Regions from separate parts of the Pseudomonas sp. GW822-FHT04C11 genome, predicted to be linked through region 2. Evidence: riboswitches for the same ligand, from Rfam matches in the RefSeq annotation. Region 2 holds a riboswitch; the other holds the start of a gene.

Region 1 (9,222 bases), on a different contig from region 2:
ACGGGTATAAACTTTGCAAACTTTACACAGAGGCCACTAACGGTTCGTTTGAACTGTTCAGTCAGCATGAAACCGATTCAGCTGCCCCTAGGTGTGCGTCTGCGTGATGACGCTACCTTTATCAACTACTACCCTGGCGCCAATGCCGCTGCACTCGGCTATGTCGAGCGGCTGTGCGAAGCCGACGCCGGCTGGACCGAAAGCCTGATCTATCTCTGGGGCAAGGACGGCGTAGGGCGTACGCACTTGCTGCAAGCCGCGTGCTTGCGCTTCGAGCAGTTGGGGGAGCCGGCGGTGTACCTGCCGTTGGCCGAGTTGCTGGATCGCGGTATCGAAATCCTCGACAACCTTGAACAGTACGAGCTGGTCTGCCTGGATGACTTGCAGGCAGTCGCAGGGCGGGCTGACTGGGAAGAGGCGTTGTTCCATCTGTTCAATCGCCTGCGAGACAGTGGTCGGCGTCTGCTGATCGCCGCTTCGACCTCGCCACGCGAGTTGCCGGTAAAACTGGCTGACCTCAAGTCCCGCTTGACCCTGGCACTGATTTTTCAGATGCGGCCGCTGTCTGATGAAGACAAGTTGCGTGCGCTGCAATTGCGCGCGTCACGTCGCGGCCTGCACCTGACCGACGAAGTCGGGCATTTTATTTTGACGCGCGGTACACGCAGCATGAGCGCGTTGTTCGAGCTCCTTGAGCGCCTCGATCAGGCCTCCTTGCAGGCTCAGCGCAAGCTGACGATCCCCTTCCTCAAAGAAACCCTGGGCTGGTAAAACCGCGGCCTGTAGCGCGTTTCGGCATCTTTCAGGCGTCAGGAAACCCGCTTCCGGAAGGGTATTCGCGGCGCGTGCAGATTTAAAATGGGCTTAAGCGCTTAGATGTTAACGAGAAACCGATAAGTCACATTTGGATCGATTGAATTTGCAAATGAGGACGATAGAAGGCATAGTCTCGCCATCTTTAAAACTTCAGCCACGGTCGTGCCCATGCTAAATCGCTTCGCACCCCTCGTGCCTCTCGCACTTGTCACCCTGCTTTTTGGTTGCGCGGTTCATTCCCCGGTCTCGCAACAACAAAACGATCAGCAGATTAAAAATTCAGCGACTGCCCAGTCTTCCGTTATTTATCAGGAAGAGCTGGCTACCGAAAAAGAACTGGCTGACTTTGCCAGCAGCAAGCCTTACCAGCTTCCGGTTCTGGCCGACAGCATCCTTGAGCGTGGCCTGTCCCTGGTCGGTACCCGTTACCGCATGGGCGGCACCTCTGAAGCCGGTTTCGATTGCAGCGGTTTCATCGGTTATCTGTTTCGTGAAGAGGCTGGCATGAACCTGCCGCGCTCCACTCGCGAAATGATCAACGTGAATGCGCCATTGGTTTCGCGCAACAACCTGAAGCCTGGCGACTTGCTGTTCTTCGCCACCAATGGTCGTCGCGGTCGCGTCAGTCACGCCGGGATCTACCTGGGTGATGACCAGTTCATCCATTCCAGCAGCCGCCGCAGCGGTGGTGTTCGGGTCGATAACCTGGGCGACAGCTACTGGAGCAAGACCTTCATTGAGGCCAAGCGAGCACTCGCCATGGCACCAACGACAGTCACGGCACGCAAGTAAACGAACTTTTTGTAAGGCTAACTTAAAGTCTTACTTGAAGTTTGGCGCGTAGCCGCTAGAATCCTGATCTATTGTTGACTAACTAACCGCGTAAGCCCTGCTTACGCGGTTTTGTTTTCAGCCTCTCGGCAGAGAAAGCCGCAGCCAGATCAGGATGTTCTGTATATGACGATGTCGGCCCGCCTTGTACTCATCTTCTTCGCAGCGCTGCTCAGCGCCTGCGCCAGCCGCACTCCGCCGCCTGTCAAAGTCGTTCGCGCCCCGGTTTTCGCTCCCGCCCAATCGTTCTCGCCTGCCGCTGAAGACGTGCTGATTCGCGCGCTGGGTCTGGTCGGCACGCCTTATCGTTGGGGTGGCAATACACCGGATTCAGGTTTCGATTGCAGCGGCCTGATCGGTTACGTCTACCGCGATGCAGCGGGTATTTCCCTGCCACGTTCAACTCGCGAGATGATCGGCATGCAGGCGCCGAACGTTGGCCTGGAGGCTCTGCAAACCGGTGACCTGATCTTCTTCGCCACCAATGGCGGCTCGCAAGTCAGTCACGCCGGGATCTACGTCGGTGAAGGTCGCTTCGTGCATGCACCCGCCACGGGTGGTACGGTGAAGCTCGACAGTTTGTCCAAGGCCTATTGGCAGAGAGCCTACCTGAGCGCCAAGCGTGTTATCGAGCCTGAGCATCTGGCGCACAATTTCTAGTTCGCAGAGGTTGTCATGACCGCTCGCACACTCAATCTCGACGATTCCCTTTATAACTACCTGCTCGACGTTTCCCTGCGCGAAACGCCGCTGCAACGCCGCTTGCGTGACGAAACCCAGGCACTGCCCATGGCGCGCTGGCAGGTGGCGCCCGAGCAAGGTCAGTTCCTCGCCTTGCTGGTCAAGCTGACGGGCGCCAGGCGCTTGCTTGAAGTCGGCACCTTCACCGGTTACAGCGCCTTGTGCATGGCGGCCGCCTTGCCGGATGACGGTTCGTTGATCTGCTGTGACATTCCCGGAGACTACAACGCCACTGCGCGCCGTTACTGGCAAGAGGCTGGGCTCGCTGGGCGCATCGATTTGCGTTTGGCCCCCGCGTTGCAAACCCTGGCTCAACTTGAGCAGCAAGGACAGGGCGGTTGCTTCGATCTGATCTTCATCGATGCCGACAAGGCCAACTATCCGGCTTATCTGGAAAGCGCTTTGCGGCTGCTGCGAAGTGGTGGGCTGGCGGTATTCGACAACACACTGTGGAGTGGGCGAGTACTGGAAGAAAATCCCGCGAGCGAAGACACCCGAGCCATCCAGGCACTCAATCGCGCCTTGAAGGACGACTCGCGTGTCGATCTGTCGTTGTTGCCATTGGGCGATGGTTTGACGCTGTGCCGCAAGCTGTAGGAGCCGAGCTTGCTCGCGATGGCGGTGTGTCAGGTAAGCCGTAATCGCTGGCAAGCCAGGCTCCTGCAAGTCCGTGTTGTTATTTGGCGGCTGACACGCGCCAGATCTTGTTCCCCACGTCATCGGCCACCAGCAAGTCACCCTGTTTATCGATCACTACGCCCACCGGGCGACCCATGGCTTCTTCATTCTTGTTGAGAAACCCCGTCAGCACGTCGACCGGTTGCGCTGCCGGCTTGCCAGCGCTGAACGGCACGAAGATGACTTTGTAGCCACTATGTGGTTTGCGGTTCCAGGAACCATGCTGGCCGATAAATGCGCCTTCAGTGAACGGAGCTGGCAGCTTGCTGCCTTCGGCGAAGGTCAGGCCCAGCGAAGCGGTATGCGGTCCAACCGCGTAGTCCGGGGCGATGGCCCTGGCGACGAGGTCCGGGTTTTGCGGTGTGACGCGCGCGTCGATGTGCTGGCCGTAGTAACTGAATGGCCAGCCGTAGAAGCCGCCGTCCTTGACCGAGGTGATGTAGTCCGGCACCAGGTCGCTGCCGATTTCGTCCCGTTCGTTGACGGCGGTCCAGAGTTTTCCACTGCGCGGTTCCCAGTCCATGCCGTTGGGATTGCGCAGGCCGGAGGCGAAAATCCGATGGTTGCCGGTAGCGCGATCGACTTCCCAGATCGCTGCACGTCCTTCTTCCTGCTCCAGGCCATTTTCACCAGCGTTGCTGTTGGAGCCGACCGTGACGTAGAGCTTGCTGCCGTCCTTGCTGGCGATGACGTTTTTGGTCCAGTGATGATTCAGCGTGCCGCCGGGCAGGTCGATGACGTTCACCGGTTTGGCGGTGATGGACGTTTCACCGCTTTCATAGTGAAAGCGCAGCAGGCGGTCAGTGTCGGCGACGTACAGGTCGTTGCCGACCAGGGTCATGCCGAACGGCGAGTTGAGGTTCTCGATGAAGGTCGTGCGGGTTTCAGCGACGCCGTTGTGATCCTTGTCACGCAGCAGGGTGATCCGGTTCGCGCTTGGTACGCCAGCCCCGGCGCGGCCCATGACTTTGCCCATGACCCAGCCGCGAATGCCTTTGCTGTCGTCGGGCTTGGGTGGCGCATTGGTTTCAGCCACCAACACGTCGCCGTTGGGCAGTACATAGAGCCAGCGTGGATGATCAAGTCCTTCGGCAAATGCCGCCACCTGAGTGCCTGGCGCGGCAATCGGCTTTGCGCCCGTTGGCCAGCCGACCGCCGGTGCGATGTTCACTGTCGGGATCAGCGTCTTGTGCGGTTCCGGCAGCTTGGGCGATGGGCCCGTGCCGTCCGACACTGGCAAGGTGGCGGACTCCCCGCAGGCGGCGAGCCCTCCGGCGATGGCGATAACAAGGACGAATCGAGGCTTGAGCATGCTGATTTCCCTATGAATGCATCACCTCATCATAGAGGAACCTGATCGATGGAAGGTTCAACCTGTCAGCCGCGGGCCTCTTTGAGCAATACCGCGATGCCCGGATGGTAGTTGCCGGCTTCGTTGTGCAATTTGCGATAGGCGTAGGGAAAGTACCAGGCCACTGCGCAGGTGTGTTCCTTTTGCAGATCGTCGACCATGTCCTGGAGTTCTTCCGGCGTAGGGCTGTGCTGGGCTTTTTGTGGGGCGACGAACAGGCAGCCGAGCTTCAGGTCGCTGGCGTAGCTGATTTTTTTCGCATCGCTCACGACATCGAGCAAGGCCTGGGTCAGATTCAGGTTGTTGACTCGCGGCCAGCGTTGCGTGGCTTGAAGGTAGGCGCGTTCTTCTCCACTGGCGATAAACAGGTCGGCGCGGCCATTACGCTCGCCTTCCTCGATCTGCTTTTTTGTCGGAGTCTGTTCAAGGGTGACCATTTCTGCCATCCACGCCGCCGCTGAAAGCAGGCTCAGGTTGGCGCGTTCGTCAAACCAGTAAGGGCTTTCGTTATCGCCGCGTACCGCGTTGTAACGGTCGATGCACTCGAACCAGCGTTCCAGTACCGGGCGCAGGAATTCCAGCTTCGGGTTACTGATGATCATGCCTTGCATGTTGCCCCCTCTTTGTTCTTGTAATGTAAGGTTGTGGCTCTTTGATATCACCGCTTTCAGTGTGGCACAAGATTGGCGCCAGTTTATTGATCGGGATCGGTTTCTATCCATTGATGAGCCCCCGGCTTTAATTGACGCTCCACCCCCAACCCTCTAACCTTCGCGACTTGTTTCAGGTGCTCTGTGACCCTGTGGTCGACCGAGTGAAACAGGGAAGCCGGTGAGGGCGCGTTCTTTGACAGAGCGGGCGACGATCCCGGCGCTGCCCCCGCAACGGTAAATGAGTAAAAGCTGCGCTTTGAGCCACTGTGTCGAAGGTCGATATGGGAAGGCGCGCAGTCAGGCGTCAGCCGCTTATGAGCCCGGAGACCGGCCTGATCCATCCAGCGGCATCACGGTGGGCGATGCCAGGCTTCTTGCCGTCTATTTCTATGCCTGCCCGCCGTTATCCAGCCTCAACGGAGAGCTCCCCCCATGACTGATTCCCCCGATCGTGACGAACGCCATCTGGCACGCATGCTGCGCAAGAAAGCCGTGATCGATGAGCGCATTGCCAACTCGCCGAATGAATGCGGCTTGCTGCTGGTCCTGTCCGGCAACGGCAAGGGCAAAAGCAGTTCTGCGTTCGGCATGCTCGCCCGGGCGATGGGCCACGGCATGCAGTGCGGCGTGGTGCAGTTCATCAAGGGGCGCAGCAGTACCGGCGAGGAGCTGTTCTTCCGGCGGTTCCCGGAACAAGTGCGCTTCCACGTGATGGGCGAAGGTTTCACCTGGGAAACCCAGGATCGCCAGCGCGATATCGCCGCCGCCGAGGCCGCATGGGACGTCTCCCGCGAATTGCTGCGTGACCCGGCCATTGGTCTGGTGGTGCTCGATGAACTGAATATCGCCCTCAAGCACGGTTATCTGGACCTTGATCAGGTGCTCAGCGACTTGCAGGCGCGTCCGCCGATGCAACACGTGGTAGTCACGGGTCGTGGTGCCAAGCCGGAAATGATCGAACTGGCGGACACCGTTACCGAAATGGGCATGATCAAGCATGCTTTCCAGGCCGGGATCAAAGCGCAGAAAGGCGTTGAGCTGTGAGTGAGCCGCGTTTTTGCCCGGCGGTACTGATTGCCGCGCCGGCTTCCGGTCAGGGCAAGACCACTGTCACCGCGGCGCTGGCCCGTTTGCATCGCAATCAGGGGCGCAAGGTCCGGGTGTTCAAATGCGGTCCGGACTTTCTCGATCCGATGATTCTCGAGCGCGCCAGCGGTGCGCCGGTGTATCAACTGGACATGTGGATGGTCGGCGAGCAGGAAAGTCGTCGGCTGTTGTGGGAAGCCGCCGCTGAGGCTGATCTGATTTTGATCGAAGGCGTGATGGGGTTGTTCGATGGCACGCCGTCCAGCGCCGATCTGGCGCGGCATTTCGGTGTGCCGGTGCTGGGCGTGATCGATGGCACCGCCATGGCTCAGACCTTCGGCGCGCTGGCGTTGGGGCTCGCACGTTATCAGCCGGACTTGCCGTTTGCTGGTGTCTTGGCCAACCGCGTCGGCACCTTGCGTCACGCGCAATTGCTCGAAGGCAGCCTCACTGAAGGCTTGCGCTGGTACGGCGCCTTGTCCCGGGAAACCGGAATCGAATTGCCTAGCCGTCACTTGGGGCTGGTCCAGGCCAGTGAATTGAATGACCTCGATCTGCGCCTCGACGCTGCGGCCGAGGCGTTGGCCAGCAGCTGCGAAGTGGCATTGCCGCCTGCCGTCGAGTTCGCTGCGCCTGACGTGATTACCGCCGAGCCATTGTTGGCCGCTGTGCGAATCGCGGTGGCTCGCGATGAAGCGTTTGCCTTCACGTATGGCGCGAGCCTCGACTTGTTGCGGGCGATGGGCGCCGAGTTGCGATTCTTCTCGCCGATCCATGACCGTGAACTGCCTGAAGCGGACAGCTTGTATCTGCCCGGTGGTTATCCGGAATTGCACCACGTGGCGTTGGCTGAAAACCGCACAATGCTCGATGCGATTCGCGCACACCACGCCGCTGGCAAGCCGTTGCTGGCCGAATGCGGCGGCATGCTCTATTTGCTCGACTCACTGACCGATGTCGATGGCACGCGCGCTGAGTTGCTGGGGCTGCTGGCCGGTGATGCGGTGATGCAAAAGCGTCTGGCCGCGTTGGCCCTGCAAGCGGTCGAATTACCTGAAGGCGCGTTGCGCGGCCACACGTACCACCATTCATTGACCAGCACCGAGCTTGAGCCGATCGCTCGCGGCCTGAGCCCTAACGGCGGGCGCGGTGCCGAGGCGGTTTACCGTGACGGGCGGATGACGGCGTCTTATGTGCACTTTTATTTCCCGTCCAATCCATCGGCGATCGCCGCGCTGTTTGCGCCAGACCTGAATCTTGTAGAGGCGGGCTCGCCCGCGAAGCGGCCATGACCGACAACGCATTTTCCGAGGCCGAACGCGAAGCGGTGTATCGCGCGATTGCCGAGCGTCGCGACATGCGTCACTTCAGTGGCGGCAGCGTCGAGCCCGAACTGCTTCGGCGGTTGCTCGAAGCGGCGCATCGGGCGCCGAGTGTCGGTTTGATGCAGCCTTGGCGGTTCATCCGCATCAGCGACCGAGCGTTACGCGGCAGGATCCAGCAACTGGTGGAAGAGGAGCGAGTACGCACCGCCGAGGCGCTGGGCGAACGCTCCGATGACTTCATGAAGCTGAAAGTCGAAGGCATCAACGACTGCGCCGAAGTACTGGTCGCCGCGCTGATGGATGATCGCGAGCGGCATATCTTTGGCCGTCGGACTTTGCCGGAAATGGACATGGCGTCGTTGTCCTGCGCGATCCAGAATCTTTGGCTGGCGTCCCGTGCCGAAGGTCTGGGCATGGGCTGGGTCTCGTTGTTCGAACCGCAAGCCTTGGCCGATCTGCTCGGCCTGCCGCCGGGGGCCAAGCCGCTGGCGGTGTTGTGCCTGGGACCGGTCAAGGAATTTTACCCGGCGCCAATGTTGGTCCTTGAAGGCTGGGCGCAGGCGCGTCCGCTAAGTGAAATGTTGTACGAGAATTTTTGGGGAGTGAGTCAATGAGTGTGGCGTTGCTGAGTGTCGCCGGCGTAGCGCTGGATGCGCTGCTGGGCGAACCCAAGCGCTGGCATCCGCTGGTGGCGTTCGGCCGTTTTGCCGATCGTGTCGAGCAACGTTTCAACTCTGCCGGCCGTGGCTGGCGCAGTCATGGCGTCACAGCCTGGGTGATGGCGGTGCTGCCGCTGACCCTGTTGATCACGGCATTGTCCTGGTTGCCTTACATCGGCTGGGTCGTCGAGATTCTCGCGTTGTATTGCGCTCTCGGTCTGCGCAGCCTCGGTGAGCATGTCGAGCCGGTGGCTCAGGCCCTGCGCAGCGACGATCTGGATGAAGCACGCAAGCGTGTCGGTTATCTGGTCAGTCGTCAGACCAGTGAGCTGGACTCGACCGAAGTGGCCCGTGCCGCCACCGAATCGGTTCTGGAAAATGGCAGCGACGCGGTATTCGCCGCGCTGTTCTGGTTTGTCGTCGCGGGTGCGCCGGGCGTGGTGCTCTATCGACTGAGCAATACCCTGGACGCCATGTGGGGTTATCGCAACGAGCGCTTTGAACGCTTCGGCTGGGCGGCGGCGAAAATCGACGATGTGCTCAACTATATTCCGGCGCGTCTGGTGGCGTTGACCTACGCACTGCTGGGTAAAACCCGTTTGGCACTCAAATGCTGGCGCACGCAGGGGCCGACCTGGGACAGCCCGAACGCCGGGCCGGTGATGGCTGCTGGTGCGGGCGCTCTGGGCGTCGAGTTGGGCGGGGCGGCGATCTATCACGGTGAACTGCATCAGCGTCCACAGCTGGGCGAAGGTGTGCCGGCAGACGCCAACTCCATCGATCGCGGCTGGCAGCTGGTTCAGCGTGGGGTATGGCTTTGGTTGCTGATCCTCTGTGTGGGAGCCGAGATTTATGCTTGAGCACGGTGGCCGCTTGCGCAAGGCGGCGTTGCGGTACGGCATCGCCGAAGCCGATTGGCTCGACTTGTCCAGCGGTCTGGCACCTTGGCCGTGGGCAATCCCGGACATCCCGTTACGGGCCTGGGCACGCTTGCCGGAAACCGATGACGGCCTGGAGCAGGCTGCACGCGAGTACTATGGCGCCTCGCAGGTGCTGCCGGTCGCGGGCTCCCAGGCGGCTAT
Region 2 (9,222 bases):
CCAGCGCGGCGAACAACGGCGTGCCTCCGCCCGCACCGAGTGCGTCGAGCCAGTCGCGCAGGCTGGCCGAGGCTTTCAGGCCTTGCACTTGCCACTTCGGCGCAGCACCACTGGCGGTCAACAGCGCGAGGCGCGCACGTTGGCGATAGGCGTCGTCGAACAATTGCGCCAGCAGGCCTTTGGCGTCGCTCAGCGCCTGATGACGCCGGGTCGAGGCCGAGGCATCGACAATCACCAGCCACAGCTCGTGAGGTGAACGACTGCGCAGGTGAAACAGCAGATCTTCGCGCTGACGCGGACGGCCGTTGAGCAGCGTGCCGGGCCAATTGACCGAGCCGTTTTGGCTGGCTCGACGCTGACCTTGCCTGCCATTTTTCAGGCGTCCTGCGCGGGGTTTGGCATTCGCCCCCGCATCAGATCGAGGGCGAATGCCTAGGGCTTTTTTGGCCAGCTCGGCACTTCACGGCGGGCGCCGGTGGGTAATGCCTGAGCCGGCATTTCACCCCACTGGCCCTGGCCTTCGCCGGGATTCGTTTGTTGGGCGGCGGACGCGTCTGGCGCGGGGTTCTGGCGCGGCGCGGACGGCGGCGTGTCGCGACGCCGATGGCGCAAGGCAAACTCGGCGACGGCATCGATGTCTTCCTCGCTGATCGCCCCGGCCCCACGCCACGCCGCATGGGCGCGAGCCGCACGCAGCCAGACCAGGTCGGCGCGCAAGCCGTCGACCCCGGCGGCAAAACAACGCTCGGTGATCTGCGCCAGCGCCTGATCATCCAGAGGAATGTTCGCCAGTGCCGCACGTGCACCTTGGCAGCGTTCACGCAATGCCTGCTGCTGAACTTCCCAGTCGGCGCAAAAAGCCTGGGGGTCGCTGTCGAAGTCCAGCCGGCGACGGATGATCTGACCGCGCTCAAGCGGCGCCGTGTGACCGCTGAGGGCGACGTTCAGGCCGAAACGGTCGAGCAGTTGCGGACGCAGCTCGCCCTCTTCCGGGTTCATGGTGCCGATCAGTACAAAGCGCGCCGAATGCCGATGGGAAATGCCGTCGCGTTCGATCAGGTTGGTGCCGCTGGCAGCGACGTCGAGTAACAGATCCACCAGGTGATCGGGCAGCAGATTCACTTCATCGACATACAACACGCCGCCGTCGGCCTTGGCCAACACACCGGGGGAAAACTGCGCACGGCCTTCACCCAGCGCGGCGTCCAGATCCAGGGTGCCGACCAGCCGCTCTTCAGTCGCGCCCAACGGCAAGGTGACGAATTGCCCGCTGGCGAGCAAATCCGCCAGGCCACGGGCCAACGTCGACTTGGCCATGCCCCGCGGGCCTTCGATCAGCACGCCGCCGATTTTCGGATCGATGGCCGTCAGGCACAGCGCCAGTTTCAGGGCATCGGCGCCGACCACGGCGGAGAGCGGGAAATGCGGGGTGTCGGTCATCGGGTTTTCTCGTTCGTGATCAGTAATTGCGGTGTGGCGAGGGAGCTTGCTCCCGTCGGCCGGTCCGCGTTCGGGCGTAGCAGTCGTTAAACCAGCCAATGCGGTATGCCTGACAGAATGCAATTGCAGGTTTTAGGGCCGCTGCGCAGCCCAGCGGGAGCAAGCTCCCTCGCCACAGTTGCAGGCAGGTATCCGGTCAGCCGTCTTCTTCTATATCCAGCAGCAAATTCTCCAGCGCCTCGCGGTACTCGCCCGGCTCCTGCCACATCCCGCGTTGCTGGGCTTCGAGCAGGCGTTCGGTCATGTCGCGCAAGGCGTGCGGATTATGCTGCTGGACGAATTCGCGGGTCGACGGGTCAAGCAAATAGGCGTCGGCGAGCAAGGCGTACTGGTGATCGTCGATCAACTGCGTGGTGGCGTCGAAGGCGAACAGATTATCAACGGTGGCCGCCAGTTCAAAAGCGCCTTTGTAGCCGTGCCGCTTGATCCCGTCGATCCACTTCGGGTTCGCCGCTCGGGAGCGGATCACCCGGTTCAGCTCTTCCTTGAGGGTGCGGATCTTCGGCAAATCCGGCTGACTGTGGTCGCCATGGTAGCTCGCCGCCGCTTCACCGCTGAGGCTTTCGACGGCGGCGAGCATGCCGCCCTGGAACTGGTAATAGTCGTTGGAATCGAGCAAGTCGTGCTCGCGATTGTCCTGGTTTTGCAGCACCGCCTGAACCTGGCTCAAGCGCTGGGCGAACTGTTCGCGAGCGGCCGTGCCCTCATCGGAACCGCCATAAGCGTAGCCGCCCCAGTTCAGATAGACCTCGGCCAGATCCTCGCGGCTCTGCCACAAACGGCCATCAATGGCGCCCTGCACGCCCGCGCCATAGGCACCGGGCTTGGCGCCGAAAATCCGCCAGCCGGCCTGTCGTGCGGCGGCCTCCTCGTCCAGACCGGACTGGATCAGCGCTTCGCGTTCGCCGCGAACCTTGGCCGCCAACGGGTTCATGTCGTCCGGTTCATCCAGCGCGGCAACCGCTTGCACGGCCGCGTCGAACAACCGAATCAGGTTGGCGAAGGCATCGCGGAAGAACCCGGAAACGCGCAACGTCACATCCACGCGCGGCCGGTCGAGCAGGCTCAGCGGCAGAATTTCGAAGTCGTCGACCCGCTGACTGCCCGTCGCCCAGACCGGACGCACGCCCATCAGTGCCATGGCCTGGGCGATGTCATCGCCGCCCGTGCGCATGGTCGCCGTGCCCCAGACCGACAAACCCAACTGGCGCAAATGATCGCCGTGGTCCTGCAGGTGCCGTTCAAGAATCAGGTTCGCCGACTGGAATCCAATGCGCCAGGCGGTGGTGGTCGGCAGGTTGCGCACGTCCACCGAGTAGAAATTACGCCCGGTGGGCAGCACATCGAGGCGTCCGCGACTCGGTGCGCCGCTAGGCCCTGCCGGAACAAAGCGACCACTGAGAGCATCCAGCAGACCGCGCATTTCTGCCGGGCCGCAGGCGTCCAGGCGCGGTGCGACGACGTCACGCAAGCTGCCGATGATCGCGCTGACGTCACCCCAGCCGGGCTGACTCAACAACTCGACATCAGCGCTGAGCGCCTGCTCGATCAACTGCGCGGCGAACAGCTCAAGACGTTCGCGAGTGTCGCCAGCAGTGCGCCATGCCTCAGCGCTGAGCGTCTGCAATTCAGTCGGTTTCGGACCGGACCAAGGATCGGATAACACACAATCCAGTGGATCGAACCCGAGCGTGAACGCCTTGGCCAAGGCCCGCAACAGGCTCGATTGCGCCCCTCGACCGTCACCGCGCGGAATGCGCAGCAACGCCAGCAAGGTGTCGATGCGCAGACGCCCGCTTGGCGATTCGCCGAACACGTGCAGGCCATCGCGAATCTGCGACTCTTTCAGGTCGCACAAATAGGTGTCCAGACGCGGTAACCAGATCGCGGCATCGGCGTCGCTGTCGAGCTTCTCGTCCAGCTGCAATTCACGGTCGATATGGGTTTCACGCACCAGATTGAGGATGTCGCGCTGCAACTCCCGCGCACGGCGTGGGTCGAGCAATTGGGCTTCGTAATACTCGTCGGCCAACAGTTCCAGATTGCGCAACGGGCCGTAGGTTTCGGCGCGGGTCAGCGGCGGCATCAGGTGGTCGATGATCACCGCCTGCGTCCGCCGTTTAGCCTGCGCGCCCTCGCCCGGGTCGTTGACGATAAACGGATAGATATTTGGCAGCGGTCCGAGCAATGCATCTGGCCAGCAACTTTCAGACAGGCCAACGCCCTTGCCCGGCAACCATTCGAGGTTACCGTGCTTGCCGACGTGAATCACCGCGTGGGCGCCGTAGGCCTGACGCAACCAGAAATAGAACGCCAGGTAACCGTGGGGCGGCACCAGGTCCGGATCGTGATAGACCGCGCTCGGATCAACCTGATAACCGCGCGCCGGCTGAATGCCGACAAAGGTCAGGCCAAACCTGAGCCCTGCGACCATCATTCGTCCGCTGCGGAACATCGGGTCGTTTTCAGGCGATCCCCAACGTTCCAGCACCGCTGCACGGTTGGCTTCGGGCAAGGCGTTGAACATCGAGTAATAGTCGTCCAGTGCCAGGCTTTGCTGGCACGGGCGCAGGTCGATGCTCTCCAGGTCATTGCTGACCCCACCAAGCAATTGCTGAATCAGTGCGGTGCCGCTTTCCGGCAAATCGGCAGGCAACGGATAACCTTCTGCGTGCAGCGCCCGCAGGATATTCAACGCCGCTGCCGGTGTGTCGAGACCAACGCCGTTGCCAATCCGCCCATCGCGGGTCGGGTAGTTGGCGAGGATCAGCGCAATGCGTTTTTCAGTATTCGCCACCCGCGCCAACTCGACCCAGCGCCGTGCCAGTTCAGCGACAAAATCCATGCGTTCAGGTTGCGGTCGATAGCAGACCACATCGGACTGACTGCGCTCACTGCGCCAAGCCAGGTCCTTGAAGCTGATCGGGCGGCTGATGATCCGCCCATCGAGCTCCGGCAAAGCGATGTGCATCGCCAGATCCCGTGGGCCGAGCCCTTGCTCGCTGGCACGCCAACCGGGTTCGTTGTCCTGGGCGCAGATCGCCTGGATCACCGGGATATTGCGCCGGAAGGGTCGCAGATGCGGGGCTTCGGGGCTCGATTGAGCAAACCCGGTGGTGTTGAGAATCACCGAGGCCTGCACCTCATCCAGCCAGTCTTCGACCACCGTCAGGCAGCCGGGCTCTTTCAAACTGGCCAGCGCTATCGGCAGCGGGTTCAGCCCCGCTGCCTGCAAGCGCTGGCAGAAAACATCGATGAAAGCGGTGTTCGCCGCCTGCAAGTGCGAACGGTAAAACAGCACCGCCGCCACCGGTTGATCAAGCTGCCAGTCGGCTTGCCAATCGCCCAGCGTCGCGTTGCTTTTGTGTGGGTGGTAAATCGCGGTACGCGGCAGGGTCTGCGGTTCGGACCAGTGGTAATCGCGGCCCAGCCAACGGCTGGCCAGACAGCGATACAAATCCAGCGCATTGCCCATGCCGCCCTGACGCAAAAAGTGCCAAAGCCGCTCGCGGTCTTCGACAGGCACGGTACTGAGGTCGCTGAGCTCCGGGTCAGGACGGTCATCGCCCGGCACCAGAATCAGTTGCACACCGCGTTGCGACAGCTCCACCAGACGTTCGATGCCGTAGCGCCAATAGGCAATCCCGCCGTGCAGCGAGATCAGAATCACCTTGGCGTGGCGCAGCACTTCGTCGACATACAAGTCGACCGAGGCGTGGTTCTGCACCTGCATCGGGTTGGCCAAACGCAGGCTCGGATAGTCCTCGGGCAACTGCTGCGCCGCTTCGGCGAGCAGCGCCAGACTGGAGTCGCCGCTGCACAGAATCACCAGCTCGGCGGGGGTTTGGCCAAGGTCGGCAATGTTGTCATCCGAGACGAAACCGCCGGGCTGGGTCCTGAGCAGGTGCATGGGTTAAACGCTGAGCGCGGCGCGCAATTGCGCTTCGAGCAAGACGGCGTCCAATTGCTGGCCGATCAGCACCAGACGGGTGCTGCGCGCTTCGTCTGCGCCCCACTGACGGTCGAAGTGCTTGTCGAAACGCGTACCCACGCCCTGGATCAGCAGGCGCATCGGCTTGCTCGGGATCGCGGCGAAGCCCTTGACCCGCAGGATGCCGTGCTGAACCACCAATTGGGTCAGGGCGTCAAGCAACAGGCTTTCGTCGGCTTGCGGCAGTTCGATGGAAATCGAATCGAAGGCGTCGTGATCGTGATCATCGTGGTCGTCGCCATCGTGGTGATGGTCGTGGTGGCTGTGACGTCCGTCGATGTGCTCTTCAGAGCCGGCGCCCAGACCGATCAGCACGTCCAGCGGCAAACGACCGCTGCTGGCTTCGATGATCTTCACCGCTGGTGGCAGTTCTTCGGCGACTTCCAGGCGCACTTTGGCCAGATCCGCAGGACTGATCAGGTCGGCCTTGTTGAGGATCACCAGGTCGGCACTGGCCAGTTGGTCGGCGAACAGCTCGTGCAGCGGCGATTCGTGATCCAGATTCGGGTCGAGTTTGCGCTGGGCGTCGACCTGGTCCGGGAAGGCGGCAAAGGTGCCGGCGGCCACGGCCGGGCTGTCGACCACGGTGATCACCGCATCCACGGTGCAGGCGCTGCGGATTTCCGGCCACTGGAAGGCCTGGACCAACGGTTTTGGCAGGGCCAGGCCAGAGGTTTCGATAAGGATGTGGTCGAGGTCGCCGCGACGGGCAACCAGTTCGCGCATCACCGGGAAGAACTCTTCCTGAACCGTGCAGCACAAGCAGCCGTTGGCCAGCTCATACACGCGGCCGTTGGCTTCTTCTTCGGTGCAGCCGATGGAACATTGTTTGAGGATTTCGCCGTCAATGCCCAGCTCGCCGAACTCGTTGACGATCACCGCGATGCGCCGGCCCTGGGCGTTATCGAGCATGTGTCGCAGCAAGGTGGTTTTGCCCGAACCGAGGAAGCCGGTAACGATGGTGACGGGAAGTTTGGCCAGTGTTTTCATCGGATGCCCTTTGGCAAGGTGGCGGGCATACGGGACGACAACCGGCAGCGCTTGAGCGCGCGGAAGAATTCGCCACCGGATCACCCCGCCCGGTTGTAGTGAGAATCTGTATCGAGGCAGGTCTCCTGGCTGACGGTGGGCCAGTCATTCGACTGGCGGTTCCTGCACCTTCCCGCGCCTGAAAACAAAAGAGCGCAGTGGCATGGCAGAAACAAAACCGTTCACAGTTGCGGGGGCAGCCGCGGCATCGACCGCGTTCCCTTCTTAGCTTCGGCGCACGCGCCAAAGAACCTCGAAAGCGCAAGGCTACGCATCGCATCGGGGCGGGTCAATGTTCGCGATCCACCGTGGCGAGGGAGCTTGCTCCCGCTGGGTCGCGAAGCGGCCCCTCATTCCCGCAAGTACCCCGCGTGCACACGATTTACGACGGCTGCGCCGCCGAGCGGGAGCAAGCTCCCTCGCCACAGGGTTCTGCTTAGATCTCAACTGAGAACGCGTGCCAATTGACGCCCCGCCCTCGCCCATGCTCTCCTACACGCCTTGTTACGGGTGCCCTTCACAGGGTGAAACGGGAAACCGGTGAATCATGTGCTTTACTCAAAAGCCATGTCAGTCCGGTGCTGCCCCCGCAACGGTAAGCGAGCGAAGAATCAGATCCACTGTGCCAGCAGTTCGGCATGGGAAGGCGATTCTTGCAGGTTCGGCGAATGCCAGCCCCTCGTGAGCCCGGAGACCGGCCCGCAACACATCAATAACAAACCCGCGGTGGGCGGGCGCTGTTTTAGCCTCTGCGTGCCCGGCTCGCGGGGGTTTACATGCGCTCGATTCACCCACTGACTGACCAGAGGGAAGCGCCATGTCGATCATCAGCAGCACTCGCCACGTCACCGCCAGCACCACCTCCACCCTGAACCAACGCCTCGTTGCCGCTATTGGCGCATCGATTCTGGGCGCGTGCCTTGTGTATTTCGCCGGTTTCTCGCACATCGACGCGGTGCACAACGCCGCCCACGATACCCGTCACAGTTCTGCGTTCCCGTGCCACTGAGACCTGCCGAGATGATCAAGCGTATAGCGCAAACCGCAGGTTTCACCGGCTTGCTGGCCGCCCTGCTGCTGACCCTGCTGCAAAGCTTCTGGGTCGCGCCGCTGATTCTGCAGGCGGAGACCTACGAAAAAGCCCCGGCGGCTGAAGTCCATGAACATGCCGAAGGCGCCATGGCTGGCCACACCCACGATGCAGAGGCTTGGGAACCGGAAGATGGCTGGCAGCGCGTGCTGTCGACCACTGGCGGTAATCTGGTGGTCGCCGTCGGTTTTGCGCTGATGCTCGCGGGTCTCTACACCCTGCGCGCGCCGACTCGCACTTCTCAAGGCCTGCTCTGGGGATTGGCCGGTTACGCGACCTTCGTCCTCGCTCCGACCCTGGGCTTGCCGCCGGAATTGCCGGGAACTGCCGCCGCAGACCTGACACAACGGCAGATCTGGTGGATCAGCACGGCAGCGTCCACCGCTGTCGGTATCGCGCTGATCGTGTTCGCCCGGCATTGGCTGCTGAAAGTGCTCGGTGTCGCCATTCTGGCCGTGCCGCACATCATCGGCGCACCGCAGCCTGAAGTGCATTCGATGTTGGCCCCCGAAGCCCTCGAAGCGCAATTCAAGATCGCCTCGCAGCTGACCAACGCCGCGTTCTGGCTGGCCATGGGCCTGATCAGCGCCTGGTTGTTCCGCCGCAAAAGCGATGGTCAATACCACGCATGAGTGAAGCGCGCGCAGCGCCGACCCTGGTGATCGGCCTGGGCTGCCAGCGCGGCTGCCCGGCCAGCACGCTGCGCACGTTGCTCGACCAGGCGTTGCAGGCTCATCACATCGAATTACGAACGATCAAGGCCTTGGCCAGCATCGATCTGAAACGTGATGAGCCCGGTCTGATCGAGTTGGCCCGGCAACTGTCACTGCCACTGATCTGCTTCAGCAGCGAACAACTTTCCAGCTATAAACCGCAACTCAGCCATCGCTCGCAAATCGCTTTCGAGCGCACCGGCTGCTACGGCATAGCGGAAAGTGCCGCGCTGGCCCTCGCCGAACAACTGGCGCAGGCACCGGTAAAATTGCTGATCCCGCGACAAAAATATGCCCAGGCGACGTTTGCGTTGGCCGGCGCCGCCTAAAATCCTCGATAATCCCCGCCTTCGATCATGAGCAATCTTCATCTGAAGCCTTGCTTTGACAATTTTTCACAGGAGCCGGCCATGACCGTCTACTTCATTGGCGCAGGTCCCGGCGACCCGGAACTGATTACAGTCAAGGGCCAGCGACTGATTCGCAGTTGCCCGGTGATCATCTACGCCGGCTCGCTGGTGCCTGAAGCCGTATTGGAAGGCCATCAGGCTGAACAGGTGGTCAACAGCGCCGAATTGCACCTGGAACAGATCATCGAACTGATCAGAATCACCCACGACAAAGGTCAGGATGTAGCGCGCGTGCATTCCGGCGATCCGAGCCTGTATGGGGCGATCGGCGAGCAGATTCGTTATCTGCGCGAGCTGAGCATTCCGTTTGAAATCATCCCTGGCGTCACCGCCACTGCTGCGTGTGCAGCGCTGTTGGGGGCCGAGCTGACGCTACCGGACATCTCGCAAAGCGTCATCCTGACCCGCTACGCCGACAAGACCGCGATGCCGCCAGGCGAAGAATTCAGCAGCCTGGCCCAGCATGGCACGACCATGGCGATTCATCTG

The links. A riboswitch is a leader RNA that binds a small molecule or an ion and turns the genes downstream of it on or off. The one in region 2 is predicted to bind cobalamin.
Region 1: another riboswitch for cobalamin. It lies ahead of cobO (cob(I)yrinic acid a,c-diamide adenosyltransferase); the one in region 2 lies ahead of AC1RJ3_RS09010 (CbtB domain-containing protein).

What each region holds. Positions count from the first base shown of each region.
Region 1 is NZ_JBXAMS010000009.1:5,718-14,939, forward strand. Features, by position in the region: gene hda (DnaA regulatory inactivator Hda) at 67-771, shown strand; gene AC1RJ3_RS16235 (C40 family peptidase) at 985-1,608, shown strand; gene AC1RJ3_RS16240 (C40 family peptidase) at 1,774-2,307, shown strand; gene AC1RJ3_RS16245 (O-methyltransferase) at 2,323-2,985, shown strand; gene AC1RJ3_RS16250 (PQQ-dependent sugar dehydrogenase) at 3,065-4,378, opposite strand; gene AC1RJ3_RS16255 (hypothetical protein) at 4,444-5,028, opposite strand; cobalamin riboswitch at 5,186-5,420, shown strand; gene cobO (cob(I)yrinic acid a,c-diamide adenosyltransferase) at 5,503-6,114, shown strand; gene AC1RJ3_RS16265 (cobyrinic acid a,c-diamide synthase CobB) at 6,111-7,448, shown strand; gene bluB (5,6-dimethylbenzimidazole synthase) at 7,445-8,095, shown strand; gene cbiB (adenosylcobinamide-phosphate synthase CbiB) at 8,092-9,000, shown strand; gene cobD (threonine-phosphate decarboxylase CobD) at 8,993-9,222, shown strand, end outside.
Region 2 is NZ_JBXAMS010000004.1:256,815-266,036, forward strand. Features, by position in the region: gene AC1RJ3_RS08990 (vWA domain-containing protein) at 1-379, opposite strand, end outside; gene AC1RJ3_RS08995 (magnesium chelatase ATPase subunit I) at 433-1,440, opposite strand; gene cobN (cobaltochelatase subunit CobN) at 1,637-5,410, opposite strand; gene cobW (cobalamin biosynthesis protein CobW) at 5,414-6,481, opposite strand; cobalamin riboswitch at 6,580-6,791, opposite strand; cobalamin riboswitch at 7,012-7,237, shown strand; gene AC1RJ3_RS09010 (CbtB domain-containing protein) at 7,338-7,529, shown strand; gene AC1RJ3_RS09015 (CbtA family protein) at 7,541-8,242, shown strand; gene AC1RJ3_RS09020 (cobalamin biosynthesis protein) at 8,239-8,652, shown strand; gene cobM (precorrin-4 C(11)-methyltransferase) at 8,734-9,222, shown strand, end outside.